Regions from separate parts of the Ruegeria sp. CJ6 genome, predicted to be linked through region 3. Evidence: riboswitches for the same ligand, from Rfam matches in the RefSeq annotation. Region 3 holds a riboswitch; each other region holds the start of a gene.

Region 1 (10,075 bases), on a different contig from region 3:
GTTCCCATTGGGTTTCCACGGCATCAAAATCCTCGGGCAACAGATCGGCCCCGAACTCGGGCGGGACACGATCCTCGGCAAACAGTTTGAGGTCTTTGGTGAATTCATACGGCCCGAACTGGATCCCGCCCACATCTTCGCGCAGATAAGCGCCGTAGTCCTCATCCCGCAGGATTGGGAATTCGGGCAAGCCTTGCGCCCGGCGCTCTTTCAACAGCGGCACCGTCTCGGTCGTCCAATACTGGTGAACGATCGGGATACATGGCAGGTCCAGCCCCACGCGGCGCGCGTTTTCGCGGGCGTAGTTGCCGGTGGCAAAGATCAGATGCTCGCAGGTGATCTCACCCTGATTGGTGGTCACTTTCCAGTGGCCATTGTCCAGCTTCTCATAAGCCTGCGCTTCGGTGTTCTGGTATACCTTGGCGCCGGCATCCCGCGCGAGCTTGGCCAATGCCATAGTAATGTCGGCGGGATTCACATAGCCGTCTTCCGTGTGCAGAATACCACCCCGAATATCTGGACTTTGGTTCAGCAAGGGATGAATCTCGGCAATCTCCTCCGGCGTCAGCAGTTGGCAGGGCACGCCCGCAGCTTCGGCAATCGAGATATAGGACTGGAACTCATCCCAGCGCTTTTCGGTATTGGCGACCCGCAGCTGTCCTACCTTACGCAGTCCGACCGAACTGCCCATCTTCTCTTCCACCTCGGTGTAGATGCGGATGGTTTCCATCGTCATCTTCGACACGTTGTGCGACCGCACAAAGGTTACTAGCAAACCAGCCGCATGCCAGGTGGAACCCGAGGTCAGTGTGGTGCGTTCCAGCATAACGGCATCAGAGCATCCATGTTCGGTCAGCCCATATAGAATTGACGCCCCGACGCATCCGCCACCGACAACCACGACTTTTGCATGTGACTGCATACTGCAACTCCTTCAAATTGTGCACGACCAACCGGGGATCGAATTGCATGAGGAAAGATCGATATGATGTCCAAGGGGCTTGAGGACCCTTGGCACATCCCTTGATCATGTCTCAAACGGTTGTGGCGAATTTTCACATTGAACTGCTGGCGGGCAATTGCAAAAAGATTCACTCTGCATAAGATGAACTAAGCCAAATCGCTGCTGATTGCGTTCTTATTATCGGGTTTTCAACTTGTCACAGGTCAAAACATCTTGCCCAACCGCCCATATGATCTTCCGCCCCTAAGCTCTCTGATCAGCTTTGAAACCGCAGCGCGGCATGTGAGTTTCAAAACTGCTGCTGAAGAGCTGAATGTTACGCCCGCAGCGATCAGCCATCAGGTCAAAGCGCTTGAGAACGAGCTGCAATGCGCGCTGTTTCTGCGCCATCATCGCGGCGTCGAACTTACCGAAAGCGGAGCCTATTTGCTGGTCGCCCTTCAACGTGGCCTTGAAGGGATCAGCGAGGCCCTTGGGCAGTTGCGCCGACAGTATGACCACAAAGGCGTGACGATCCGTTCCTCTACGGCGGTCAGCTCGCTTTGGCTTACACCACGGCTTGCCCAGTTTTGGAAAACGCATGGCCATGTTTCTGTGACACAAGTTGTGACCGATCTCGGGGTCGATACCTCAAAATGTGATCTAAGCATTCACTACGGTGATACACGCCGCGATTCAGGGATTATCAAGACCTTGTTTCACGACAACATCATGGCCTTATGCAGCCCTCGGTTTGCGAAACAGAACCCAATCGAGCATGTCGGCGAGATCGCCAAAGTGCCGCTCATCCATCTTGATGCACCAGATACCGGTTGGACCGATTGGCGGGCCTGGACCCGTAAACTGGGCTATGAAGGCCCGCTGAATTCCGCGCATCGGGTCAACAATTACACGATCGCGCTTCAGGCCGCTCAGGACGATATGGGCGCAGTGCTGGGATGGGAGGGACTGACCTCGGAGCTGACCGCATCCGGAAAACTGGTCAGACTGTTGCCGCAAACCATCTCATCGCAACTGGATTTCTACGTGAAACTACACAACACCTCATCCGACCGCGCCAAGCTTGTGTTCAAATGGCTCGGCCAAGCGGCTGACGGAAAGGTTTAAACTCGGCTCAGACCTGATCAGGACGAAATATCTTGGGAGCGAAGATCGAGGGCCTTACCGTTGATTTCTCGCTGTCCTGAATAAAAGCAAGAACACAAACACCGATCCGATTGAAGTTGTGACGATCCCCACCGGCAATTCCTGCGGAGCCAGCAGAAGCCTGCTGAGAATGTCAGAGCCGGTCAACAAGGCAGCACCAACCATAGCGGCGGTAGGTAGAAGGTTTTTGTGCAGGGGACCTGCGATCCCGCGCGCAATATGCGGCACCATCAGACCGACAAAACCAATCACTCCGGCTACGGAAACAAACACGGCCGTTGCCAAGGCTGCGGTGAAAAACATGCTGAACCGCAGACCCCGAACCGGCACACCCAGAGTAGCGGCAGTCAAATCCCCGGTCAGCAGCGCATCCAACCAGCGGCTGCGATAAAGCGAATAGCTCAGGATCAGCAGCAGACCGATGCACACCAGCGGGAACGTCTCCCAACGGGCCAGGCCCAGCCCCCCCAGCATCCAGAAGATGACAGAATGGGCGGCGCGGCTATCACCGGCGAAGATCAGATAGTTGGTGATGGCCGAAAACAAAAACGACACAGCCAGACCCGCAAGGATCAGCTTCTCCGGTGCGCTGGTGCGAAGCCCATGAACCAGCGCCAGCACGATGCCCGACGCCACAAGACCGCCGCAAAAGGCAGCCAGAGGCAGAGTCCAGAAACCCAGAATATCTCCGGTCACGGTAATTACAAACACCGCCCCCGCTGCCGCGCCCGAGGACAGGCCGAACAGAAATGGATCGGCAAGGTCATTACGTGTGGTCGTTTGCAGCACCACGCCAACGATGCCCAGCCCGGCACCGATCACGGCTGCAAACAACGCGCGGGGCAATCGCAGGTCGAATACGATCCTATGCAGCGGCGACATCTCTCCGTCCTGCAACCCGGTACCTCGCAATATCGCGGTGAAGGTGTCGGACAAAGGAATCGAGGTTGTGCCGTAGATCGTGGAAATCAGCAAAAGGGCGGTCAGAACGACCGCCCCCAGCAACAACGTCAGGCCCAGTCGGCCCATATTAGCTCTGACCCGGATGCATCGCGCGCGCCATCTTCGAGATCGCTTCGATATTTGCCGGTCCGGGCGTCAGCTCTTCGTAGCGCAATCCGATCCAGCGTTCGTTCTTGACGGCATCAGTCTGCGACATGACGGGATGTTCCTGCAGGAACTTGAAGGTGTCCTCGGCGCCATTGCCGGTCTGATAATCCAACAAAACCAGGAATTCCGGGTTCGATGCGGCAACGGCCTCCCACGAAGTGCGGCCCCAGCTCGTGTCCATGTCATGAGTGACGTTTTCACCACCAGCGGCTGTGATCATCGCATCGGGAATCGCGAATTTACCGGCGGTAAACGGAGCATCTGCAGGACCATCCAGAAGAAAGACGCGGGGCTTGGGCAGTTCAGCAGTCTTGGCTTCGATCGCTGCCAGCTGCTCTTTCCAGCCCGAGACCAGAACCTCGGCCTTGTCTTCGACTTGCATCACCTTGCCCAAGCGCAACACATCGCCAAACAGAAGATCCATGCTGGCTTCGGGGCGATCCTTGTCCAGATGGACACAGCTTTCCGTTAGAACCAAGGTCTTGATTCCGAACGGTTCCAATGTATCTGGGGTCACATCACCACCCGGCTTCATGCCATAGTACCAACCTGCAAAGAACAGGTCGGGTTCAACCGCCACCAGGTTTTCGACGGTCGGATATTTCGGCGCAAGCTCGGGGATGTCGCCGCGCAGGGCATCAAAATCAGGGCTGGTCTTGTACCAGCCGGTGATGCCGGTCAGGCCGACGATCTTGTCCTGCAGACCCAACGCAAAGGCCATATCGGTCATGTTCATGTCATGCACAACCAGGCGCTCGGGCGCGGTATCAAAAACCAGCGGTTCGCCGCAGTTGTCTACGGTGACTTCTTGCGCAGCAGCACCGCTTGCCATGGCGGTGGCCAACGCCACGGGCCAGATGTATTTCATCTCAGTGTGTTCCTTCGACTAAGTTGAGACTGTGGTTCTTCGAATATCAAGCGCCGGGATCACGCGGCCTTCGTGGAGAAAGCAGAGGAAATCAACGCCAAAAGTTTCGCGGACTCTTTCGGGTGTCAGCACCTTGTCCACCGACCCAAACTCGATCATGCGGGTCGATTTCATCAGCGCCACGTGTGTGGCGAATTCGGGGATCATGACCAGATCGTGTACGATCATGACCACGGTGATCCCAAGCTCGGCGACCAAAGACAGCATCCGCCCTTTTGCATCAGGATCCAGATGGTTGGTCGGTTCGTCCAGAAACAGCAACGAAGGGTTTTGCGCCAAAGCGCGCGCGATATGGGCACGCTGACGTTCGCCTCCGGACAGTTGGGCCATGCGCTTGTCCGCGAGATTGGCGAGACCGGTCAGGTCTAAAATCCGGTCCAGCTCTTGCGCGTGGCCTTCGGCAGAGCGGTCCGCACGGATGGGTATTTGCCCCAGCGCAACATAATCGCGTAACGCCAAGCGTCCATCGGGCAGTTCCTGCTGACCTACCACTGCAATCATGCGCGCACGCTCTTTGGCAGAGAGCTGTTTCAGACTGCGTCCTTTGATCCGAACATCGCCAAGTGCCAGCGGCTCAGCGCCGCACAACAGATTGAGAAGCGTCGTTTTCCCCGCCCCGTTCGGGCCGGCGATGGCTAGAATGGAACCCTCGTCCAACTCGAACGAGACGCCCTGCAACAGGACATCTCCGTTAAGGGCATAATACTCAAGGTTTTCGGCAATCAGAAAGGGTGGCAACGTCATTGCGATGCCCCCTGTTCGATCCGCGGCATGCGCGAGAGGGTTTTATTGGACAACGCCTGCGGGCGATCAGTGGCATTTGTCCAGCCATCCGGGCTTTCACGATACTGCGCTGCAAACTCAGCCAGCGACTGCACCTCATCCGCGGTCTGAATGCCACCAAAAAGGTATTGCGCCTTTCCTACGGCCTGGAACCCAACCGTTCTGGGACTATCGCAGCCTGCCATGCAAGACGACGCGCGGATCGCAAAACTGCGAGGTAATTTCCCAGTCAACGCATCGCAAATTTCATCAAGGGGCAGCCCTTCAGCGCAGCTTTCGCAGACTAGAATGAAATGATCAGGCGTATCTGGCATGGTCCACTCCACTTGTTTCCAAGCGCATGCGGAAGCTGCCGACAATGTAAACACGCGATTGACGCGCCATCAAAGCCTCCTTCCAGGACGCCCCGCCCCGGGTTGGTTAAACATCTGATGGCAGGTCTCCTGACTTGCGGGTCCGCGCTCGGCCAACCTTCCCGATCCTGTGGACCAGTGGCTGTTTGGCCTTGCTCACCGCTTACAGTTGCGGGGGCAGTTACGGAATTGGCACCTTTTGGCAAGCCTCACCGTATTCCCTTTTCATCCCGCGGCAACGCCACCGGGAACCATCAATCGATTGAGTGCCCGAGAACACCGGACACGTCAATGATAAAGTCGAAGGCACCCAACTCTGGTCGAGGATCGAGCGCCGCCAACCACGTGTCCGAAGCACCAACCGAATAGCTTGGGCTGCGCGCCGAATTTGTCTGGCCACGGTTGTCCATAGTTGGTGTGTTTGGAAATTAGACAATCTGAGGTAAGCTGAACAAATTTAGAGGTTTAGCTTTGTCAGCACCTTACCCCTGTTTGATCATTGCCTGGGTTTATCCAAGGAGACGGTTCTTTGACACATGTTTCGCAAAACGCATTGCCGCCGGATATTGTTGATGATGTCATTGACCACAATCTCGAGGCCGTAGCACGGTGGAAAGGCCATCGCTTAAGGGCTCAGCATGGGCGCAGTCACGGGTGTGTAGCTGCAATATTCACCGTCAGAAACGATCTACCAGAACAGTTCCGTCACGGCCTGTTTGAACAGCCCGCAGCCTATTCAGCCGCACTTCGCTTTTCCAACGGCGCGCATCTGGATGACCGGAAATCGGATGCCCACGGGATGGCGATCAAGCTTTTTGATGTGCCTGGCCCCAAGCTGATCGACGCCGAAGCACTTGCGCATCTGGGGACCACACAACTTAGCGACGAGTTCGATTTTGTATTGGTCGATCAGGATGTGTTTCCCAGCTACGTCCCCGATGAATATGAGCGATTGGGCAGGCTTGTCGCCACATTACAAGCGGTCCAGCACGCGATCAAAGGGCGACGAAAATGGAGTCTTAGGTTGATCACCAAAGGGCTGCGCGCAGGATTTCGCGCCTTCCTCACTCGTGAAGGCAAGCGTCAGTTTCGCGTCGCGAGTGATTTTGCCTCGAACTATATGCACTCGCCTTTTGAGGTCCATTTCTGGTCGACAACACCGTATCGGCTGGGCCCCGATCTAACGGTCAGATACTTGGCCCGCAGCGCGAAACCAAAAATTCCGGCACATCCGGTAGACGACCCAGATGGGATCGGGCAATGTTTGCGGCAAAACGTGGCCGATGGAGATAATCACTTCGAGCTGTGTGTGATTGAGCCCCCGCGCCCGGCCGACGAATTCGATGTGCTCGACAATCGCATCCGGTGGGCATGCGATCCGCAACCAGATGCACCTCTTGATCCGTACCATCATACCGTCACGCCCGTGGCGGATATCACGATTCCCAAAGGTGCAGAATTTGATCCGCAGAATGGCGACGCGATGAGCTTCTCGCCCTGGCGTGTCACGGCAGATCACGAACCTTTAGGACCGATTAATGCGATCCGGCTCAGAACCTATCTGAGCCTGGCCCGCGCCCGGTTCCCGAACCGATGACCAAACGGAGATGTATTGATGCTGGACGTTGATGATCTGATCAAACTCGGATTCAAGATCTCCCCACCCGTTACGAGTTATTTGGCCGCGATCAGGCTTGCAAACGCCGCGAAGATCCACCGACCGCGGCCCTATACAATGGGCGCAGACTACACGACATGGCCCGGCGTGTTTTCCCATCGCTGGATCGGTCGGCATACGACGCCAGAAGACCTCTCACCCGTCCTGCCGTCGGAAAGCGAAGTTGCTGATCTCTTTCGCCGACGGACACAAATGGATGGCAACCCGCTTACCTTGATGTGCCCGCAAGGATCGACACTTTTGTTTATCTCAGCCGCACAATGGTTTACCGACAGTTTCCTTCGCACCTTTGGGGCGAAAGGACCGGTTGATCAGACGGATTCGAACCACGAGGTCGATCTGTGCCAAATCTACGGGCTGAACGATTTTCAGACCGACATGCTGCGCGAACGCGATCCCGATACCACTGAACTAACCCACCGGCTGGCCTTTCGTCTGGATACACAGGGCGAGATGTGGGCTCCGAAGCTGTTTCAAAAAAACCAATCCGGTGGTGTTAAGCTTGCGCCCCCCTTTGATGGCAGTCTTGCCACTGGCGAGAATTGCGGAAAGCCCCTGCACGATCCATGCAAGTTGTGGAATGCGGTGAAACGGGCACATCCGGGTCTCAGCGATCACGCGATTGACCAGCTACTGCTCGATTTTCATGCAACCGGGCTCGATAATGGCAATGGTACCATAGGCTATATCACGATCAATACACTGATGTTGCGCGCCCATAACACCTTTGCCGATCTGTTGTGGCGCGAAAAGCGCGGCATATCAGGCTGGGACAAAGAGCGTGTGTTCCAGACCACACGCTGCACCTTGATCGCATTGCTGATCAAGCTTGTGCTTGAGGACTACATCGCCCACATCGCCAATATGCCATTCAAACTGCCTGTTGGCGTCAATCGCTGGCAACCGTGGCATCATTCCAACCAGATCGCGATTGAGTTCAATTTGCTCTACCGCTGGCATTCGATGATCCCTGAGCGATTCATAATCGACGGCGCACAGGTTGGCCCGGAGGGGTTCAGATTCAATCCACGACTGGTCGAACAAACGGGCTTGGCGGAAATGATCCGATCATTGTCGCGCCAACCTGCGGCCCGCATGTCGCTGCGCAACACGCCCGATTTCCTGTTCCAAAGGCCTGCGCCCGGTGCTCCTGCCCCTGTCGAAGCTACAATTGCCCTGACGCGTAAGGCGCGTCTTCCGTCGCTGAACACTTATCGTCATCATTTCTGCCGCAAACCGCATTCAAGCTTTACTGAGATGGTTGGTGATCAGCCGTTTGCGGACGAATTGATTGCCGACCTGAGCCGGCTTTATTGCGACGTCAATAGGGTCGAGTTGTTCCCTGGTCTCTTTGCGGAACAGCACAAGGGCGATGTGATCATGGGCGATCTGATGACATCGATGGTGGCGTATGACGCAATCACGCAGCTTATGAACAACCCGATGGTGTCCAAAAACTTGTACTCGGCTGAGACTTTTTCAGAGAAAGGTTTTCAGTTGTTGAAGAAAACTTCGTCATTCTCGCAGGTGGCGCGTTTTGTTGGCTTGGACCTGCAACCCGAAGACTGCACTTTAGGTCGACGTCCCGGCGGGACCTAAGACGCGACCGCGCTCTTCCAGCTCAGTAATCCGCGCGGCAACTTCCGTATCGGCTGGCCGGATGCAGGCAAGATCACTCAGCGCGCGCAATTCATACAGCGCCGCGCCCTGATTATTTGCCACGGCAATAGCTTCACGCAAAGCCGCCTCAGCCGCGTCGAACGGACCACCTTGTTCCAGTAGAAGAGCCGCCTTTATCCGGTAGATTTCAGCTTCATAGTTCCGCTCGTCAGTGTTTTCTGCACATGTCAGACCAGCCCCCACCGCATCCAACCCTTTTTGAATCTCACCCAGAGCAAGATAGCCCCGTGCGAGCTCGGCGTTGACGAGCACGCCAGCCGCCTCGGCACCCGTTGCGTGCATCCTTCCCCAAGCGGCCTGCAGCATGGCCACGCCCTCTGTGGCCTCGCCGGTTCTGATGGCAGCCCCGGCAAGATGGGCCGTCGCAACAGCTTGGTAATAAGGGCCGCCCTTGTCCTGAACAGCCGCGCTCAGCGCCTTGGCCATACGCGCATAATCCGGGTGGTCCATCTGCATGTGGATTTCGGTCAACCAATGCATTGCATTTGCGATGATCAAGGGCTGGCCCGATGCAATCGCGGCGTCAACTGCCCGCTTGGCTTTGGCGAGTGCCGCCTCAGTTTTGCCCTGAAAGCTGTCAACCAGCGCGCTCATACTCTCGATTTGTATCACGGCTGCAATATCGGGGCTGTTTCCAGCTTCGGCGCGATGCGCATCCGCATGAGACGCCGCTTGTTCCAGAGCTGCTGCCGCATCCTGAAACCGACCGCGCGGGGATAGCGCGGCCCCACAGATGTAGTTTCCGACCATTCGGGTGTGGTGATCGTCATACGCATCGATGATCGCTTGCCCCCATTGCTCGGCGTTCTGGTAATCACCTTTGACCATTGCAGCGGTAAAGAGACCCCTGCCCGCGCGAACAAGAGTACGTCTGTCGCCCAGCTTTTCAGCCAGTTCAAAACTGCGCCCAAAGGCATCGATTGCGGGCTCGGCACCATAACCGACATGCACGCGTTCGGCAGCGGCCAGAAGGAATTGCAAGTTCAATTCAGCTTCATCGCGTTGGTCTGCTGGCAACTCGTCCAACAGCCGCAATCCGTTTCGGGCATGCTGAGCCCCTTCGCGATTTGCGTGGCGCCTCAGGTTCAGCCGCGCGGCCTCCGACCAGGCGGCCACCGCCTTCGTTGTTTCACCGGCCAGTTCCCAGTGCCGCGCTATTTGTTCAGGCTGTCGGGCGGCTTCCGGTTGGGCGGCAAGGGCTTCTGCCGTGCGTCGATGCAAATGAATGCGACGGTCCCGCACAAGGCTTTGATATGCCGCCTCACGCACCAATTCATGGCGGAACCGCCAGATCATTTCTGCGTCGTCATTCGCGCCGGGCAGATGTTGCAAAATACCCGTGGCGGCGAGCCCAAAGATAGCGTCTTCGGACTCGTCTTCAGTCAGTCCACTGATCTGAGCCAGCAAAGGTGCCCCAAAGGCACCACCAATAA
Region 2 (10,075 bases), on a different contig from region 3:
CCCGTGACCCGACGCACATCGACCCCGCGACGCAAGGCTTTGCGTTCGAAGCGTTCAAAATCAGAGACCATGGTGAAGACCGTCTCGATTGGGACATCGATATCTTCCTGCGCTGAAAACTGCATGATTGCTTTTCTCTGCCCTAGATTGGGTTCAGTTTCTCGTCAGTCCAACGTGTCTGCAAGCCAGTGTTGCAACAAAAAGTGCGCAATCGCACCTTTTCGGGCAGGCAACAGCTTAGGGTGATCCCCAGCGAAGGCCTGCATCATCTCTGTCCGTGTGACCCAGATCGCATCCTCGATCTCGACCGGATCGATCTGGATATCGCGCGATAACGCCTCGCCTGCGCATCCAAACATCAGGGATGCGGGAAAGGGCCAGGGTTGGCTTGCGAGATAGCTCACCGCGCCCACGGGCACGCCCGCCTCTTCCATCACCTCGCGCCGCACAGCGGCTTCCAGCGTTTCACCGGGTTCAACAAAACCAGCCAAAAGCGAATACATGCCTTCGGGCCAGCCTGGAGAGCGCCCCATCAGCACTGAATTGCCATGTGTAATCAACATGATGACCACGGGATCGGTGCGCGGGAAATGCTGGCCGCCGCAGACAGGGCAACTGCGCTGCCAACCACCCTGAGACATCTCGCTGCGGGCACCACAGCGGGCACAGAATTGATGCGTTTCGTGCCAGCCGATCACCGCCTTGGCGGTTGCCGCAATCTCTGCGTCTCGTGGATTGAGGCGCGTCATGATGCGGCGCAGTTCGGCAAAAACATACCCCTCGGGCAGGTCAGGGTGCTGCTGTTCGCTGCGGTCGACAAAATCTCCGACACCGGACAAATCCAGCCCTTCAGCCGCCCAGCCCGAGATGTCCATGGCAAACAGCGGCGATCCATCCTCGGATTTTCCGAGGAAAATCGGTTGCCCGATCACACCGCCCGCGCCCTGTTCGAGAATCGTGTGTGTCATCGGAAGCCGGACGAGCCGGTCCAGAGACTCACCCTCAACCAGCAGCTTGCCGCGCCAAAGCAACACACATGTTGCCAAAGGGTCACGATAAACCTGTGCCAGTTTGTCCGCGTCGCCGCGCAGCAAACCCGCCCGATCCAGTGCCGAGCCGCCAAATGTCACCTGTTCTGCGCGTTTCATGCCTGCCGTTCCTGACTGCCGCGCAAAGGGCTGCCACGTCTTACCTGTTCGTGCAACGGGTATCGACCAAACATTTTTCGACCCTGCCGCGGAATGACCGCAGCATCGCCCCGGAAATTGCATTAAATCGACCCCATGGTGAAAACGTTGGCACACTGACAGCTAGAAGTTGAAGATATTGAAATCAAAGCATTTAATGCGACAACCAAGAGATGCAGATGATGGCGCACGGATTCGAATCCTTGCTACATCCGATCTACACATGCACCTAACGTCATATGACTACTATTCGGATCGCCCCGAACCCGCGATTGGTTTGACCCGTACCGCCAACCTGATTCACGAGGCGCGCAGACAGGCTGAACGCGATGACGCCCTTGTGCTGTTGTTTGACAATGGTGATAGCCTGCAGGGAACGCCATTTGGCAACTGGGCAGCTGAAAACGTGCCAGACGCCCATCCCCTGCCACGCGCGTTCAACACGTTGAACTATGACGCGATCGGATTGGGCAATCACGATTTCGGGTTTGGGCTGGAACTCGTCAATCGCATCGCTCGCCAAACCGCCTGCCCAATGATTTGCAGCAATATGCAAACCACTCAGACCGAACAAGGTTGGGATGCACACACGATTCTGCATCGGGTTGTCAGACTAAATGGACAGGACACCGCAATCCGCATCGGGGTTCTTTCTGTTTTGCCCACTCAAACCGCACAGTGGGAAGCACATCTGCTAACGGACCGGGTCGTGGTAACAGACATTCTGGCCGCTGCGTGGCGCGCTGCTGAAGATCTCAGCGTGCAAGGTTGCGACCTGATTGTCGCCCTTGCGCATACCGGACTGGGATCGGCAATGGCCGAGCCGGATATGGAAAACGCGATCATCCCGCTGGCCGAGATGCCGCTGATTGATGCCGTCGTCGCAGGCCACACCCATCTGACACTGCCCGGAAAGGCGCATGATGGTTATCCATTCGTCGACAGTACGCGGGGGTTTGTGCATGGAACTCCGGTTGTCATGCAGGGTTGGGCCGGGTCTCATCTTGGGATCATTGATCTGACACTGCAAAAAGATACCACCGGCGATTGGCGCATTACAGGCAGCCATGTCGAAGCGCGGGCAATCGCTCAATCGGGCGCAGAAATACCCGAATGCCAAAGGATCACAGAGCTGTTTGCGACCGGCCACGCTGCGACGCGCAAAAGGGTGACCAGGCCAGTGGGCACAATCCCACACACGCTGCACAGCTACTTCTCATATTGCTTACCGGATCGCGGTCTGGCCTTGGTTGCGGCGGCTCAGGCCGCTGCCCTACGCCCGCATTTGGTCGATACCGACTGGGCAGATTTGCCTATCATATCGTCAGCCGCCCCGGCAAAGTTCGGCGGGCGCGCAGGAAGCAAGTACTACACGGATATCCCCTCAGGCGAGATTTCAGTTCGACATATCGCCGATCTCAGTGTCTTTCCTAATGAATTGCGCGCGGTGCTGGCCTCAGGTTCTCAGATTCGGGACTGGCTTGAGATGTCAGCCGGGCTGTTCCATCAACTTGGATCAGACGCCCCGATCGATCTTGCCGATCCTCAGCGCACAGGCTTCAACTTCGATGTCCTGCATGGCGTCACCTACCAGATCGATCTTTCGCAACCGGCACGGTTCGATACGCTCGGTCGAGTGATTGATCCGGCATTTTCCCGCATACGCAACCTGGAATTCGATGGGCAGCCGATTGCGCCTGACCAGAGTTTCCTTGTCGCCACCAATAACTACCGCGCCAATGGCGGTGGTCATTTTCCAATTGCGCGACAAGCCCGTATGATTGACCTGCCTCAGATCAGCATACAGGATATTCTATGCAAATACGTCGCTGGCACACTGCCCGCCGACCCACTTGCGCATGCAACGCGCCCCTTTTCTTTTGTACCAAACCAAAGGCAGGGCGCGATCCTGACAACGGGGCCGCGCGCGCTACACCATGTTGCAGAGCTTGCTGAGTATCATCCACGCATTCTGCCCGACGATGCGGATGGTTTCATGCGTATTCATCTGACCTTCTGACGGGTTGCCATTTTTAGGGGATGCACCTATATCGGCTCTGAGAGGTTGGCGCGGGCGAGCGCCTCGCCAACCTGGTCAGGTCCGGAAGGAAGCAGCCACAACGAGCCCCGCTTGGGTCGATGTCCAACCTCTCACTTAGAACCTATCAGCCGCAGGAGGGCGTTTATGATTGTAGCAAAAACCCTTCGGGCAGACCGGTTCTGATCCTTTCCGATCAACTGATTGCCTGAACACGTCGCCGGCGGATGCGCGATTGCCATTCGACGGGATTGCTGTTTCTGATCACAGGCAGACCAATGTTACTTTCCTTATCGGACCTCGGATGGTCCTCTCATTTCGCGGCTCAGCATACGGCTGATCCGTCACTTCTTCCGTATCGCATCTCGGCAGTACACCGGGATCGACTGATCGGGCTGAGCCCTGAAGGTGAATCGCCTTTGTTATCTCCGGATCAATCAACCGGTGCATATGCCGTCGGAGATTGGGTTCTGGTGGATGAAAACAAACGAATACGCCGTATGCTTGACCGGCGAAGCCAGCTTCAACGACGAGCGGCAGGTACCGGAGCTGCAGCGCAGTTGATCGCTGCAAATGTAGACGTGCTGTTCATCGTCAGTTCCTGCAACGCCGATTTCAATCTGCCACGATTGGAGCGGTATCTTGCGCTGGCGCATCAGGCAGGCTGCTATCCGGTGGTCGTTCTGACCAAGTCGGACATGTGCGATGATCCGAGCCTTTATGTAGATCAGGCCCAATCGCTCGCCCCGTTTCTGACGATACTTGCGGTCAACGCGCTGGATCACGGCGATCTCGAACAAGTTCTGTCGTGGTGTCCGAAAGGACAAACCAGCGCCTTGCTTGGATCATCCGGCGTTGGGAAAACGACGCTCGCCAACGGGATGACGGGGCAGGATCAGGCCACCGCAGGTATCCGTGAAGATGATGCGCGCGGCAGGCACACAACAACTGCACGCGCCTTGCATCGCATGCGCAATGGCGGCTGGCTGATCGATACGCCCGGCATGCGCGCGTTGCGTCTGCTGGATGCGCAGGAGGGGTTGGATGAGGTATTTTCGGACATCTCAGACCTCAGCCTGGATTGCCGCTTCTCGGATTGTCAGCACGAGACCGAGCCCGAATGTGCGGTGCAGGCGGCAATCGACGCTGGTACGCTTGATCCCGCGCGGCTGGACCGCTGGCGCAAGCTGCGGCGCGAAGACCAACACAATTCCGCTTCGGTGGCGCAGGCCCGCGCCCGCGACAAGGCGTTCGGCAAGATGGTGCGCAGCGTGATGCACGAGAAAAAATCCCGTAAAGGGCTATAACGAAGCTGGGCACCGACCTACCGGTGCCCAGCGCTATCAGGCGATCAGTCTAGGCCAGACTGCCGCATTCCGTCTTGCGAATGCACCGATATGGCCGATCTTGGACACTCCGAATTCGCTTGGTGCAAGCAGATGGCGCCCGGCTTTGGGTCCATAGAGATCGGCAAGACGCCAGACAGCATCCGGCGGCACCATTTCATCATCTGCGAAGGTAAACAGATCGACACGTTTGCCCAAGTCTTTCCAGCGGGCGGCGGGCAGTGTCGTGCCGATCTCTGGCACATAGCTTTTGGGGGCGGTGCACCATTTGCGCCATTGCCAATAGACTTGGGCAGGCAGGTCCGATCCAAACCCGACCAACCGCCCGGGCAGGTAGCCAAGCGCCTTGACCACCAGCGGCGCGTGACCATACCAGAACAACGCCGCCAAAGCGCGATAAGGCCAAGGGTGATCCGCCAGCGTTACCAGACCCGAACAGACACAGATCATCCTGTCGATCTGATCGATATCGGGTTGGATCGGGCCAAACATTCCGCCCAAGGAATGACCGATGCTCCATAGCTTGGCCTGCGGAAACCGTCGGCGCATCTCGGCCCGGGCGGATGGAATGTCGATCAACGCCCAATCGGCCATGGTGACATTTGACCGCTTTTGCGAACCCACCAAAGAGTGACCAAAATCCCGGTAATCGTAAGTCAGGCAGGCCATGCCCTGTTCTTCGGCGAGCCATCGGGCGAAGTACTGATAGTAATCCCTCGGCACCCCAGTCGCACCGTTTATGACGACCACCTTTTCGGGGTCGGCAACCGGACGGTAAAGCCGCGCCGACAACATTGCCGGGCCGGACGGGATTTGAAAATCCTCGGTCACAACCGCCTGCTGCGTGTCCAACATGGTGCCCTCCAATACCGACTGAACTGATCAGTTCACCCGAAGCGCCTCAAGTCAAGGTTGACGTGGCTGGACCGTACGTCACTTGCCTGACGCAATCTTCTTGACTCGGGCACGGCGCAGCCGATAGCCATGTCGCGATGGTTCTCGCGCCCAATCGGGCCGGGATGAAAAGGGAACACGGTGCGGTTCTGCACGGAGAAAACCGGAAAGAACCTAGTCCGAGACTGCCCCCGCAACTGTAAGCGGAGAGCAATGCCGAGATACCACTGGCCTTGAAGGCTGGGAAGGTCGGCAAAGCGATGACCCGCAAGTCAGGAGACCTGCCATCAGATGTAGAACCGAAACTCGGGCGGGGTGTCCGGGACGGGTTTGATCGTGCTCTGCACCGACCAACCTGTGCCACGCCCTCGCCCTGCGCGCGGAGGGCGCATTGATGATCTGGAAGACTAAAACGCACGAATTCGCGGCGACCGTGTGCCAACGTACTGGGGCAACCTGCCCCGCACTGGCGCAAATGGCGCGGGCTCTGACGCAGGCCATGTCCGCCACAAAACCGGTCACGAAATCTGAGTTTGAGATTGAAGGCACCATAGATCTGTCGCACTGCCCGGAAGGATGCTCCGCCCGCTTTCGCGCCCAATGCGACCAGATACGTGTATTCTGCGGAACCGATCCTGAAATCGATACCGGCCGGCTGGATGACTACGCAGACATGATGTTCGGAACCGAGTACCGCAGCCTACCCGCAGACCTGCTAAGGAATCCTCCTTGCGCCATGCTTGAGGCTTCGCTTCTGGTGCAGCACAACGGTGGCGAAATCTCGCCACATGTTGGTGTCTAAGCCGTCAAACGGCTTGAACACGGGCCGGTTCAACGGCCCAAAGCATCTGGGCATTTGTCTCGACTGCGCAAGGACGCACCGTACGCAATCGCTTCAATGCCGCCTCAGGCCGTTCACCGCATTCAACCATCAGACGCAGAACCACCATCCCGGATCGGCCACAGCCACCACGGCAATGCACTAGCACACGGCCACCACCTGACAACGCCTGACGTGCGGTCGCGCCAACGCGGGGCCAGCGGTCCAAAATCTCTTTGGGTGGCGTGCCAAAATCTTCGATCGGCAAATGCACCCATCTGCTGGCACGCCCCTGAATATCAGCGCCAAAATTCCGCGCACCATCCTGAATCATCTCGACCTCAGTGGTCATCGAGATCACAAGTCCCGGCTTCCAGTCTGCGATAAGATCAAGGTCTTCTGTATACGTTCCTCCACGCCCAGGCATCGAGGACAAGGCCAAGGTGCCTCCGCCAACCTGCAACGCATAAACCACCAGTTGCGACATAATCTCCCCCCAAACAAACTTCACCCAACAACATACTGGTCCAGTAATTAGAATAGAGTGGATTTTAGCCGCATACCCACGCATTCCAAAATGAAAATCGTCCCGGCTGGCTGTGGACGCGGGCGGCGGGGGCCTCTACGCTGCGGCGTAACGCGAATCCGACAGAGCAGACATGACCGAGACGCCCAACCCCGCCTACCAGGTTCTTGCCCGCAAATACCGCCCCGAAACCTTTGCCGATCTAGTCGGTCAGGACGCCATGGTGCGTACCCTGAAAAACGCATTCGAAGCGGATCGGATCGCGCAGGCCTTTATCATGACCGGCATCCGCGGCACCGGTAAGACGACGACCGCCCGGATCATCGCCAAGGGTATGAACTGCATCGGTCCCGATGGCAGCGGCGGCCCTACCACCGAACCCTGCGGTCAATGTGAACACTGCGTAGCCATCATGGAGGGCCGCCATGTCGATGTGATGGAGATGGACGCCGCCAGCCGCACCGGTGTCAATGACATCCGCGAGATCATCGACAGCGTCCGCTATCGCGCTGCGTCCGCGCGCTACAAGATCTATATCATCGACGAGGTTCACATGCTGTCGACCAGCGCTTTCAACGCGCTGCTCAAGACGCTGGAAGAACCCCCCGAACACGTGAAGTTCATCTTTGCCACCACCGAGATTCGCAAGGTCCCGGTGACCGTCTTGTCCCGTTGCCAGCGCTTTGATCTGCGCCGGATCGAGCCGGAGGATATGATCGGACTGCTTCGCAAAATTGCAGGTGCCGAGGGGGCACAGATTGCCGAGGATGCGTTGTCGTTGATCACCCGGGCTGCCGAAGGATCAGCGCGGGATGCGACCTCACTGCTGGATCAGGCGATCTCGCACGGGGCCGGTGAAACCAGCGCGGATCAGGTGCGCGCGATGCTGGGGCTGGCCGATCGGGGCCGGGTGCTGGATCTGATGGATATGATCCTGCGCGGCGATGCTGCAGGCGCGTTGACCGAGCTGAGCGGGCAATATGCCGAAGGGGCTGATCCACTCGCCGTCTTACGCGATCTGGCTGAAATCACGCATTGGGTTTCGGTGGTCAAGATCACCCCGGATGCCGCCGAAGATCCCACCGTTTCCCCCGACGAACGCGCCCGAGGTCAACAAATGGCCGAGGCTCTGCCCATGCGAGTCCTTACACGCATGTGGCAAATGCTGCTGAAAGCGCTCGAGGAAGTTTCCGCCGCACCCAACGCAATGATGGCTGCGGAAATGGCCGTGATCCGCCTGACCCATGTGGCCGACTTGCCTAGCCCGGAGGAGCTGATCAAGCGTCTGCAAGATACGCCTCCGCCGCCCAATGGTGGCCCCGGCAAGGGAATCGGTGCGCCGGGACATGCTCCTTCCGCGCCACAGGCTGTGGCCCGACCGGCCTATGCCGCATCGGGGATTGGCGGCAGCGCGGGCGGGCCAACGGCCGCGCTGGCCCAGGATGTGCAGGCAGCGCTGGCACGCTATCCAACATTTGAACATGTGGTCGAACTGATCCGAGCCAACCGGGATGTGAAGTTGTTGGTCGAGGTCGAAAACGGCGTGCGTCTGGTATCCTACCAACCGGGCAGGATCGAGTTCGCCCCAACCGACAACGCCCCGACCGACCTGTCACAACGATTGGGCGCGTCGCTGCAGCGTTGGACAGGCAACCGGTGGGCCGTTTCTATTGTCGCTGAGGGCAACGCACCGACCATTGCCGAGGTACGGGACGCTGCAGACTTGGCCCTGAAAGCCGAGGCTGAACAGCATCCTCTGGTGCAAGCAGTGCTGACTCATTTCCCGAAAGCGCGGATCAAGAGCATCGAAACCGCAGAACAACGCGCCGCTCAAGTCGAAACCGAAGCCCTGCCCGAGGTCGAAGACGAATGGGACCCGTTTGAAGAGGACTGACTTTCGAGCATAAGCGCACCTCAACCAAATGCTCCCGCACCCGCCACGGGCCATCGGCTGGCGCCGATACCCCTGAGCGGCTTTGGGCCCGGCAGCGCGCCTTGCGCGCTGCCGGGCCCAACGGGAGGAAAGGTCTTGCCAAAGACCTTGACGACGGGCGGGAGTATCCTGACCTCTTGTGCCGCACGGTTACGCTTCGTATCTAGGCCACAAATCGAGTGACAGGAGATTACCGATGCTAAAAGGTTTAGGCGGCCTGGGTGACATGGCCAAGATGATGAAATCCGCGCAGGATCTGCAGACCAAGATGACTGACATGCAGGAAGAGCTGAACACCATCATGGTTGTCGGCGAATCCGGTGCCGGGCTGGTCAAGGCCACCGCGACCGCCAAGGGCGAGTTGAAAGGTCTGGATATCGACCCGTCGATCTTTAACGGTGACGATAAGGAAGTGGTCGAAGACCTCATCCTCGCCGCGATCAAGGACGCCCAAACCAAGGCGCAGGAACGTTCACAGGCAGAAATGGCCAAGCTGACCGAAAGCATGGGCCTGCCCGCAGACATCAAGCTGCCGTTCTGATACACCCTCCTGACGGATCTATGGCCGGGGCGTGTTTCTCTGGCCCAATTGCGAGGGTCTCACGGTGAGTTCGAACAGTGACATCGACAATCTGATCGACCTGATGGCCAAGCTGCCCGGTCTCGGCCCCCGCTCGGCCCGCCGCGCAGTCCTGCACCTGATCCGTAAACGCGCCCTGCTGCTAACGCCGCTTTCTGACGCCATGCAGCAGGTAGCCGTAACTGCCCGTGAATGCCTGAACTGCGGCAATGTGGGCACCACTGATATCTGCGACATCTGTAACAACGAGGCTCGCGCAACCGGAGAGCTGTGCGTGGTCGAGGACGTCGCCGACCTTTGGGCGATGGAGCGTGCCGGGGTCTTCAAGGGTCGCTATCACGTTCTGGGCGGCACTTTGTCGGCTTTGGACGGGGTCGGCCCGGATGAATTGCGTATCCCCCGGTTGAAGGACCGGGTTGTGGCCGAGAGTATCACCGAGATCATCCTCGCCCTGAACGCCACCGTCGATGGCCAGACCACTGCCCACTACATCGCTGATCAGTTGGAGGGGCAGGTTCGTCTGACATCCCTGGCGCAAGGTGTACCGATTGGGGGAGAGTTGGACTATCTAGACGACGGGACGATTACTGCGGCGTTGCGGGCGCGGAAGGAGATCTAGATTTGTAGTCGCCTGCTCCTTGCGTGCCTTGTAGAAACCAAGCACTTTCTTAGGATTTCTTGGAGGTTAAGCATTTGATGCGAAAGTTTATTATAGTTTTTTGTGCATCTGCGCTGATTGTCGTGATTGGTA
Region 3 (10,075 bases):
AGCCCATCACCGGACATCATCGGGCGATGGGCACCGGGGCACCAGCCTTGCACGATGGGCGCACTCATCCCAACCCCTCCAGGTCGGCGCGGATCGAGTTCCGGCGGGTATGCCATAGCCCTGCCTCCAGCAGTGCACGGAACCGATCCTGCATGGCCTGATGTGCTCGCGGGTTTGCCTGTTGCAGGAAGGCGTCGACCTCTTCATTGCCCAGCGTGGCGTCGTGGTACAGATCGAACAGATGCGGTGTGACTGTGCCGGACAGATGCGCGAAAGATGCCATATGATCCAGCGTCGCCGCGATTTCAGCGGCACCCCGAAACCCGTGCCGCTGCATTCCGGCAATCCAGCCCGGGTTGGCGGCGCGGGCATGAACGACGCGGCTGATTTCCTCGGGCAGGGTGCGGGCGCGCGGGTTGTCCGGGTTGGTATTGTCCAGATGATAAAGCTGCGCAGTACCGCCGGTGATTTTCTTGGCGGCAGCAAATCCGGCCTCGTGCGTGGCATAATCATTGGCCAGCAGCAAGTCCGTCTCGGTCAGGTCCTGTAGGTGCACAAAGCTGTCGGCGTTGGCGACGCGTTGCGAGATACCGTCCTTATCCTGCGCGATGTGTTCACCTTCCAAAGCGAAGGAACTGGCATCAAGCCAAGCCTCACCCGCTTGCACGCGTGCCTCATCCGTATAGGTTTCGGACAGATGAGTCATGTTCAGACCATAGCTGCCGGGGGCTGGCCCATAGACCCGCGCCGCAGGCTCCTGACCGGCGTAAGGATTCCAGTCGGGTGCTTCATCTCGTTTGGTCAACGCGCGGACAGCCTGACCGTAAAGCGCTGAAAGCGTCGGGAACACGTCCCGGAACAGGCCAGAGACGCGCAGTGTTACGTCCAGACGCGGGCGGCTGAGATCGGTGATCGGCAACACTTCGATGCCCGAGACCCGCTCAGACCCTTTATCCCAAACCGGCTTCACCCCCAGCAGATGCAGCGCCATGGCGAATTCCTCGCCCGCTGTGCGCATAGTGGCCGAACCCCATAGATCGACGATCAAGCCCTTGGGGTAGTCGCCTTCTTCCTGCAGATGCCGCCGAACCAGCTCTTCGGCGAGCTTGACGCCTTGTGTGTAGGCCGCGCGCGTGGGAACCGAGCGTGGGTCGGTCGTATATAGATTCCGCCCGGTCGGCAAAACATCCGTACGCCCGCGATAGGGGGATCCGGACGGCCCGGCCTCGATCCGTTTGCCCGCTAAAGCGTCAATCAGGGCAGAGCGTTCAGCTTGGGCTGAGGGGGCAGCGTCGAAATTGCCCGTCTCATCGGGGACGCGCCCAAAGATATGCAGCCCATCACCGAACTGGCTTTCCTTGATGTCGCAGACAAATCGGTCAATGCGCGTGATCGCCTCGGCGGTACAGGTGGCCTGATCGAGGCCAAGATCGCTTTCTAGCCCGATGGCCTGCGCCTCGTCCCGGATATCTTCCTGCAGGCGATCACGGCGTTTGGGGTCTAGCCCGTCCGCGTTCGAGAACTCGTCCAACAGCGATTCCAGCCGTACCATGCGATCCGGTGTGCCGCTTTCCTTCATCGGGGGTGGGATATGGCCCAACGTAACCGCCCCGATCCGACGCTTGGCCTGCGCGGCCTCGCCGGGGTCGTTGACTATGAAGGGATAGATCACCGGCAAATCGCCGATTAACGCCTCGGGCCAACACTCGTTGCACAAGGCGACTGATTTTCCCGGCAACCATTCCAGCGTGCCATGCGCGCCGATATGGATCAGCGTATCCGCGACCAATCCTTTGCGCAGCCATAAGTAAAAGGCGACGTAGGCGTGGCGCGGTGTGCGCGACAGATCGTGATAGTCGTCATCGCGCAGTTCGGGTGTACCGCGCTCGGGCTGCAGCGCGATCAGCGCTTTTCCACGACGCAGTGCCGTGAAATGGAACGCGCCGTTTGTGAAAGCAGGGTCGTCTTCGGGAGTGCCCCAAACCTTATTGAGATCGGCGCGGAGTGTTTCCGGCAGCGCCGCCAGCGCCGCCTGATAATCCTCTAGCGGCCATGAAATCCGGGCATCAAGAAGAGTTTCAGCAATCGGCTCGGCAGGTGCGGTGTCATACCCTTCGCCTTGCAGATCGAGCAACATTGCCTCGGCCGAGGCCAGCGCATCCAGACCCACCGCATGGGCCATCTGCCAGTCTTTGCCGGGATAGGTCGATAGCACCAGCGCCGGAACCTGCTCCGCTTTGGGTTTGTCGTGAAGGTTCAGCCAGCCGGAGATGCGGTTGATGATGGCTTCGATCCGTTCCGGTTCAGCCCGATGAGCGAAACGGGAATATTCGAGATGCGGGTCGCGTTTGCCCGGCTCTTTGAAGGATACGATGCCCGCGTTGATCCGCCCGTCCACTTCCGGAAGGACCACATGCATGGCAAGATCAGCTGGTGAAAGGCCACGTTCCGCTTCGGCCCACGCTTTGCGGCGTGAGGTGGCCAGCGCCACCTGAAAGACCGGCACCTCTGCCACATCGAGAGGTGAGGTGCCTGATGCGCCCTTGCCTGAGAATGAGGTGGCGTTGACGATTGCCGAAGGCTTCAGCGCTACAATAGTCTCGCGCAGCCAATCGGCGGCATTTGGTGCTTTGAGCGACGGGGCAAACAGGCCGACGGCCTCAAAACCTCGCGCGCGCAAGCTGCGGATCAGCGCTGCGATTGGGGCTGTGTCCGCCGAGGTCAGATAAGCACGATAGAAGGTTACGATGATACGTTTCGCATCACCGGGCAGAGCGTTTTCTGCAGGGATCACGCCGTGATCTGGGCACCAGGCACCGCATTCGGGGATGGTCTTGGCGCCCATGACCGGACCTGCATACAACCCCGCAGCCAGTGCCATCTGCGCCAGAGCGGCCTGCGCCGCGACCTCACCGCCGGTGTCGCACAGATGCGCCAGCCGCCGCAGGGTCGAGACAGGCAGGGTAGAGTAATCATCCAGCCGCGTATCCTCGCGACCGTCTGCGGGCAGTACGGCCAGTGCAATCCCTTTGGCCTGCGCCAGCGCCAGAACCTGCTGCAAGCCGTACGCCCAATAGGGCACTCCACCGATCAGACGGATCAGGATGCCCTTTGCGCCCTCCAGTGTCTGCTCGACATATGTGTCGACTGAGAGGGGATGCTTCAGCGCCGTCAGATTGGCCAGCCGCATCGTTGGCATGCGTCCTTCAGGCCCACCTCCACGATGCCATCCCGCCGCGAAAGCGCCAAGGTCACTGTCGGAAAAGGACAGCACCACCAGGTCCGCCGGGCTCTGACCCAGATCGGTCGGGGTCTCGGTTTCTTCGAGCCCATGGCTTTCGCGGAAGACGACGTGCATAAGTCTTACTCGGCAGCCTCGGTTACACCCACGAGGATATCGCGGATCTCGGCCTCTTTGATATCGTCATGCTCGGCAATGACCACAAGGCGCGAGCGACGGTCTTCGCCGGGCTCCCACAGGCGGTCATATTGGTGACGCACGCGCGCACCGACGGCCTGAACCAGTAGGCGCATGGGCTTGCCCTGAACGGCGGCATAGCCTTTGACGCGCAGGATATTCAACTCGTTGGCCAATCGTTCAATCTTGGCGACCAGATCAATCGGATCGGTTTGCTCGGGCAGTTCAACGATGATGCTTTCGAAATCGTCATGCTCGTGATCGTGATGGCCGTCGTGATGGCTGGGACGCGCGTCCATGTCATCCTCGGCCGCGGCTTCTAGACCCAGCACGACGCGGACGTCCACGGCACCCTCGGCCACTTCGACCACGGGCATGGGGCGGGGCGCTTCGGCGGCGATGATCTCTTTCGCTTTCGCAACGCCTTCCGGGCCAGCCAGATCGGGCTTGGTCAGCAGAATGATGTCGGCGCAGGAAATCTGATCCTCGAACACCTCGGACAAGGGAGTTTCATGATCAATCGAGTCATCTGCCATGCGTTGCGCATCCACCGCCTCGACATTCGGAGCGAACCGACCAGCGGCCACGGCCTCGGCATCGGCCAGAGCAATCACGCCATCGACGGTGATTTTCGAGCGGATATCGGGCCAGTCGAACGCCTTCAGCAGCGGTTTTGGCAGGGCAAGACCGGAGGTTTCGATCAGGATGTGATCGGGGCGCGGCTCTAGTGCCATCAGGGCTTCAATGGTCGGGATGAAATCATCGGCCACGGTGCAGCAGATGCAACCATTGGCCAGTTCCATGATGTTTTCCGCCGGGCAATCAGGAATGGCGCAGGACTTCAGGATATCGCCATCGACGCCGACATCGCCGAATTCGTTGACGACCACCGCCAGACGCTTGCCCTGCGGGTTCTGCATCAGGTGTCGCACCAAAGTGGTTTTGCCCGAGCCCAAAAAGCCGGTGATCACAGTGACGGGGAGTTTCTCGAGATTGCTCATTTCAGGGCTCCAATCGGGGGAATGCGGGCCGCACAGTTTTTGCGGAAATGTTCGGGACGTTCGCGCCATTTGACCAAACCGTCCTCGGTGGCGAGGTATTTGGCTGCGCCTTCGACGATGGTTTCAACATGGTCGATCTCGTTCAGATGCTCATACACGAAAGTCCAGCGATCCGGTCCTCCGCGTAGCACGATCGAGCAGCCTTCATCGCAATTCGACAGGCATTCCACAGCTTTCAAGGTAATGCCTTCGGGCAGGCCCGCCTGTTCAAGCGCCTTGTGCAGCAACGTGCCGGGGCGCTGGGCGTCATCCTCGACAGGCAGCCCGCGACGGCAGGTAGTGCAAACCAGCAGTTCGACCGGTGCGGTCTCGGTCATGTCTCTCATCCCCCCAAATCCTCTTCGTGGGGGACGGGGTTTCATGCGGGCCGATCACAGCCCCACACCGGAACACCCCGTCCGGTTTCATCTTCGGGCGTTGGCAGGTCTCCCGGCTTGCGGATGTCAGAGGAGGCCTCTGTCGGATGTCCCGCCTTCCCGGCCATACTGCCAGTGGCTTTGGGCACCCTCTCCGGTCACGGTCGCGGGGGCGGCTGCGTTTGACGGCAAAAACCGCTGACGCATTCCCTTTTCATCTGCTCTCGCAGACACCAACGAAAGGGACATGCGGCAGGGCAGGGTTGCTTGTCAAGCGAGTCGCGCCGATCCGTGAAAAAGCGGATAAAAAGCGACCTGTCGGGGTCGCTGGGCGGCATGATACTTCTGCAACGACGTGCTGGCATGGCAGCAAGATGCGAACAGGAGGATACCGCGCATGAAAGTAGGGTTTATCGGGCTGGGGAATGTAGGGGGCAAGCTATCTGGATCGCTGCTACGAAACGGTATCGATCTGACGGTTCATGACCTGAACCCGGATCTGGTGACCGAATTCGTCGCCAAGGGTGCCAAAGCCGCCAAAAGCCCGGCGCAACTGATGCGCAATTGCGATGCTGTTATAACCTGTTTGCCTTCTCCTGCGGCCTCGGATGCGGTGATGCAGGAAATGTTGCCAGAGGTCGGCCCTGGCAAAATCTGGATGGAAATGTCGACCACCGATGAAGCCGAAGTCAAACGCCTTGGCGCAATGGTCATCGAACGAGGCGGGGCTGCAGTGGATTGCCCGGTTTCCGGCGGATGTCACCGGGCAGCGACGGGTAATATCTCGATCTTCGCAGGCTGTGATCGTGAGACTTTTGAACGTATCCTGCCATTCCTGACCACCATGGGGCGTCGCATTTTGCACACGGGCGATCTGGGCTCGGCCTCTGTTCTGAAGGTGTTGACCAATTATCTGGCTACCGCCAACCTGATCACCTGCGCCGAGGCATTGGTGACAGCCAAGGCCGCCGGTATGGACCTTGGAACCACCTATGAGGCGATCAAGATATCGTCAGGCACATCCTTCGTGCACGAGACCGAAAGTCAGGTCATCCTGAACGGCTCGCGCGATATTTCCTTCACCATGGACCTGGTGAAAAAAGATATCGGTCTGTTTCAGGAGGTCGCCGACCGTGCCGGAGTTCCTCTGGAGATAAACCCATTGATGATTAAGATTTTCGAAGATGGCATCGCGCGATATGGTGAGCGTGAACTGTCCCCGAACATCATCAGGCGGCTAGAGGACGCGACCGGACTGGAGATCCAGGCGCCAGGGTTCCCAACCGAGATGCTGGACGACGAGCCAGAAGAACCGGGTTATGAGGTGATCCCGCAGAATCGGTAGATCAAATAATCGGCAAGCGTTGCGGCTGTCTGGCGACCTGGTTGGACAAAATTCTGGGGCTATTCTAAACAGATCAACAGGAGTCCGACACCGGCACAGGCAAGAGAACAACTTATGACGAATGAGACCTTTCTCATCGTAACAACGATGAAAAACGAAGGGCCTTTCATGATCGATTGGGTGGCCTACAACCACGCAATCGGTTTTGATGACATTCTGATTTATACCAATGATTGCGCTGATGGTACTGATGCCATGGGCGAACGGCTGCAAGTGCTTGGCTGGGCTCACCACGAGCGAAACAGACTGGGTCCGCGCGCCGCGCCGCAGGTTCGTGCATTTTCGCTTGCGCGGAATCACCCAAGCTATCTGTCATCGGATTGGATTCTCAGTTTGGATGTGGACGAGTATATCAATATCCGTTTGCCCAATAGTGATATAAGAAGCCTCGTTGAGGCCAGCGGCGTGGCGGACGCGATCTCGATCTGCTGGCGCATGTTCGGAAATGCGGGTCAGAACGATTTCGTTGATCGACCTGTACCTGAGACTTTCTTTCTGGCCGCCACCGAAGACGGCTATCCGCATCATCGGACCAAAGGGTTCAAAACGCTGTTCCGCAACAACGGAAAATTCAGCCGTTTTCGCGCCCATCGTCCCAGGATCAATCCAGAAGATGCACCGAACCCTGACGCGCCATACGAAGGCGTGTTGTGGCGGGATTCGGGCGGGAACCTGTACCCAGCAGACCAAGTGAAATGGAAAGCATGGCGTGGTTTCAGCCATGAATTCGCGCGCATTCATCATTATGCTGTGCGCAGCACTGATAGCTTTTTGGTCAAGCGCGACCGTGGGCGCACCAATCATGTGGGGCAGGATCAAGGGCTCAAATACTGGCTCATGATGAACCACAATGATGTTGAGGATCGCTCAATTCTGGAACACATGCCGGCTATGCACGACATCAAATCTGAGATGATGGCAGATCCGCAATTGGCAGACCTCCATCACCAAGCATGTGAGTGGCACAGGTCGAAAGCCGAAGAATTGAGAGCCAGACCGGACTGGGTTGATCTGGTTGAAGCGTTGCAAAATTCCTCTACCGGAGAAGACGTCTATGGGTGAAGCTGTATCTGCTGAGGATCGCCGCAAGAAGCAAGCTGAGCAGCGCGAGCGGAAGGATTCCCTGCGGCGCGAAATGCTCAAGACCATGCCGCATGGACGGCTGAGCGTTGAAATTGGCGTTTGGAAGGGCGAGTTTTCGCGGATTCTGCTGGAAGAGCTGCAGCCCTCGAAACTGTGCCTCATCGATCCCTGGCAAGTACAGCAAGACCCGGATGGCGGTGCTTCGCTCGCCGGAGCGCGCACGCAAAAGGATATGGATCGAATTTACGAGGCAGTGACGGGCAAATACAGCACCGAGATTGCCAAGGGGCAAATTTCGATCATTCGCGACTATTCGCGACCAGCGCTGAGTCTGTTTGAAGATCAAAGCATCGGGTTTGCCTATTTGGACGGCGACCATTCCTACGAGGGCGTAAAAACGGATCTGGATGCTTTGCTGCCCAAGATGATCGAAGGCGGCGTAATCATGCTTGACGATTATCACAGGCGCGGTTGGTGGAAAGATGACGTGATGCGTGCGTTCCACGAATTCCTCGGGGCAAATTCTGCGGGGCTGCGGCTCAAGGCCATCATGGGGGCGCAGGTGGCCGTCGAGAAACTTTGAGCCGAGATCATTTTTCTGACTATAGATTCGTGCGACGTAACCCAGGCTGGCTAGTGTCTTCCAGCGTCAACAGTGTTAAGCAACAAGTTCAGCGATGACGGATAGGGTTGTTGTCTAAGTCCGATCATCTTTGAATAGCGGCACTTTCCCAGGCAGACAGGAACTTTCTGCGCTTCAGCGTATCGAGGAACGTCAACAACGCAGGGTCCAGCGCTATCGCTGCGCTTTCGGTCGTGGAGTCCTGCGTGTCCAGAAGTGGCAGTGCTGCCATTGATTCCGGATTCAGCGTGGTCAGGTGCCGGACAAAGGTTTCCGCTTCCTCCGGCAAGCGGCTTTTGCCAGTTACCATGGCGGTTCGCATCATCGTCGTCTGAAAATCGGAAGGCAGAATGATCTGAAGGGCATCCTTTCCTTCTGTTCGTACCGCCGCATAACTGCCAAGCACGTTGTAGGCCACCGCGATTGTACCATCCGCCAGGTCGTTAATCATGTCGCCCGAACAACAATACAGCCGCACATCCAGGCCGCCCAAAACCTCCATCAAGCGCCAATAGGTTTCCGAGGCGCGGGCGTCCTGCGTGGCGAACAAATAGCCCAATCCCGACTGGCGCACGTCATAAGTGCCGACTTTGCCCCGAAAATCATCCGGGCGGGCGCGCAGCGCTTCGATCAGTTCCTGCCGTGTTTGCGGTATTGGTTGTCCTTCGAACGCGGTGCGATTGACAACGATGGTTGCGGGTTCCGAAGTGAAGGCGAACAGACTTTGATGCCATTGCGCCCAAGGGGGGTGCGGAAGATCGTTAAGCGCCAGCGCATATCCGTCATTCGCGAGCTTCAGTTGCAGGTCCATCGCGCTGGAAACGACCACGTCGAACGCTTCTGGCGTGGCTCGGACGCGTCGATCGATATCTGCCGTGCCTGTCACCAGATATTCGACCGATATCGCTGGATTCTGGGCGACGAAATCCTCGATCAGCGGCGCAAACAGGGCGGTATCGGTGCTGGAAATGACCCGCAGTCGGGGGCCGTCGGCACTTTCGTTGAATATTTGTCGGTCTTCCCAATCCTGAGCCCCTGCGCCGCTGGCGAACAGGCACAGGATCAGAGTGACAAGATAACGCATGCGCCGCCCTCCGCTTTGTTTGACAGTACCAGCGTGCCGCCATGGGCGACCGCGACGTCCTGGGCAATGGTTAGCCCGAGGCCCGATCCGATGGTTCCCGCCGCGTTCTGACCACGTTCGAAACGTCTTGTGAGCGTTTCGATTTCATCTGGCGGAAAGCCTGGCCCCTGGTCACTGACCGTGATCCGGGCTGTGGGTGACCCTGCGACATCGATGACTACGGTACTGTCCGCTGGCGCATATTTAAGCGCATTGTCTACCATGTTCCGCACCGCATTTTGGATGAGGATGGGGTCGCCCGAATACATGACCTGCGGATCGCCGCTCAAAGCAAGCGAAAGGTCTTTCATTTCAGCGATGGGCGTCAAGCGCTGGACAAGCTCTCGGATCAGAGTCACCAGATCGATATCCTCGCGCTCCAGATGGTCGGCGCGGAATGTGATCATGGCGTGATCCAGTAGCTGCCCCGCAGCCCGAGAGCTTTCGTCGATGGCGCGCATCATTGATCTTAACGCCTCGCGGTTGTCTTCTCTCTCGACCCGTTGCAGCGTCGCCTCGGCATAAGACCTCACCGTTGCCAGCGGGGTGCGGACCCTATGGGCGGCCTCGGCGATAAAGTCCTCGGATTGGCTGAGAGACTGGTCCAGGCGTCCCATAAGCGAATTCAGCGATGACACCAAAGGCGCCATTTCACGCGGTACTGGTTTTTTGAATGGGCTGAGATCTTGCGGTCCCCGACGGGTGACGGATGTCGTTAATCTGTCGAGCTGACCAATGGTGGCCGAACTCACCCAGAAGGACAATACAGCCGCAAGTACAAAGAACCCCAATCCCAAAAGGCCAGCATTGCGTGAGATTTGATCCAGCGTCTCCGACAGCGCATCTTGGGTCTGTCCCAAGGCCACTTCGATTTCTGTCTGATTTCCCAGCCCAACCAGAGTGCGGCTGGCACTGACCTGACGAACGTTTTCACCGCGCACTTCACCGAAGCGAAAGGTCCATTTTCCATCAGCGGGTCCTTGAGTTGGGGTCAGGTCTTCGTAGCC

The links. A riboswitch is a leader RNA that binds a small molecule or an ion and turns the genes downstream of it on or off. The one in region 3 is predicted to bind cobalamin.
Region 1: linked by a shared signal. The riboswitch ahead of ACR0BT_RS08470 (DUF1636 family protein) and the one ahead of ACR0BT_RS09790 (DUF1636 family protein) in region 3 are both predicted to bind cobalamin.
Region 2: linked by a shared signal. The riboswitch ahead of ACR0BT_RS09410 (hypothetical protein) and the one ahead of ACR0BT_RS09790 (DUF1636 family protein) in region 3 are both predicted to bind cobalamin.

What each region holds. Positions count from the first base shown of each region.
Region 1 is NZ_JBQFQB010000002.1:620,941-631,015, forward strand. Features, by position in the region: gene ACR0BT_RS08445 (GcvT family protein) at 1-922, opposite strand, end outside; gene ACR0BT_RS08450 (LysR substrate-binding domain-containing protein) at 1,178-2,071, shown strand; gene ACR0BT_RS08455 (iron ABC transporter permease) at 2,126-3,139, opposite strand; gene ACR0BT_RS08460 (ABC transporter substrate-binding protein) at 3,141-4,088, opposite strand; gene ACR0BT_RS08465 (ABC transporter ATP-binding protein) at 4,107-4,892, opposite strand; gene ACR0BT_RS08470 (DUF1636 family protein) at 4,889-5,245, opposite strand; cobalamin riboswitch at 5,348-5,555, opposite strand; gene ACR0BT_RS08475 (hypothetical protein) at 5,539-5,694, opposite strand; gene ACR0BT_RS08480 (catalase family protein) at 5,814-6,881, shown strand; gene ACR0BT_RS08485 (peroxidase family protein) at 6,900-8,561, shown strand; gene ACR0BT_RS08490 (ATP-binding protein) at 8,535-10,075, opposite strand, start outside.
Region 2 is NZ_JBQFQB010000002.1:808,713-818,787, reverse strand. Features, by position in the region: gene ACR0BT_RS09440 (SRPBCC family protein) at 1-125, opposite strand, end outside; gene nudC (NAD(+) diphosphatase) at 165-1,148, opposite strand; gene ACR0BT_RS09430 (bifunctional 2',3'-cyclic-nucleotide 2'-phosphodiesterase/3'-nucleotidase) at 1,345-3,207, shown strand; RNA gene ffs (signal recognition particle sRNA small type) at 3,246-3,344, shown strand; gene rsgA (ribosome small subunit-dependent GTPase A) at 3,504-4,532, shown strand; gene ACR0BT_RS09415 (alpha/beta hydrolase family protein) at 4,569-5,426, opposite strand; cobalamin riboswitch at 5,549-5,768, shown strand; gene ACR0BT_RS09410 (hypothetical protein) at 5,860-6,267, shown strand; gene ACR0BT_RS09405 (phosphatase domain-containing protein) at 6,272-6,772, opposite strand; gene ACR0BT_RS09400 (DNA polymerase III subunit gamma/tau) at 6,945-8,705, shown strand; gene ACR0BT_RS09395 (YbaB/EbfC family nucleoid-associated protein) at 8,941-9,285, shown strand; gene recR (recombination mediator RecR) at 9,350-9,943, shown strand; gene ACR0BT_RS09385 (hypothetical protein) at 10,021-10,075, shown strand, end outside.
Region 3 is NZ_JBQFQB010000003.1:21,223-31,297, reverse strand. Features, by position in the region: gene cobG (precorrin-3B synthase) at 1-68, opposite strand, end outside; gene cobN (cobaltochelatase subunit CobN) at 65-3,358, opposite strand; gene cobW (cobalamin biosynthesis protein CobW) at 3,364-4,419, opposite strand; gene ACR0BT_RS09790 (DUF1636 family protein) at 4,416-4,796, opposite strand; cobalamin riboswitch at 4,882-5,088, opposite strand; gene ACR0BT_RS09785 (NAD(P)-dependent oxidoreductase) at 5,194-6,180, shown strand; gene ACR0BT_RS09780 (glycosyltransferase family 2 protein) at 6,295-7,302, shown strand; gene ACR0BT_RS09775 (class I SAM-dependent methyltransferase) at 7,295-7,906, shown strand; gene ACR0BT_RS09770 (ABC transporter substrate-binding protein) at 8,031-9,029, opposite strand; gene ACR0BT_RS09765 (sensor histidine kinase) at 9,008-10,075, opposite strand, start outside.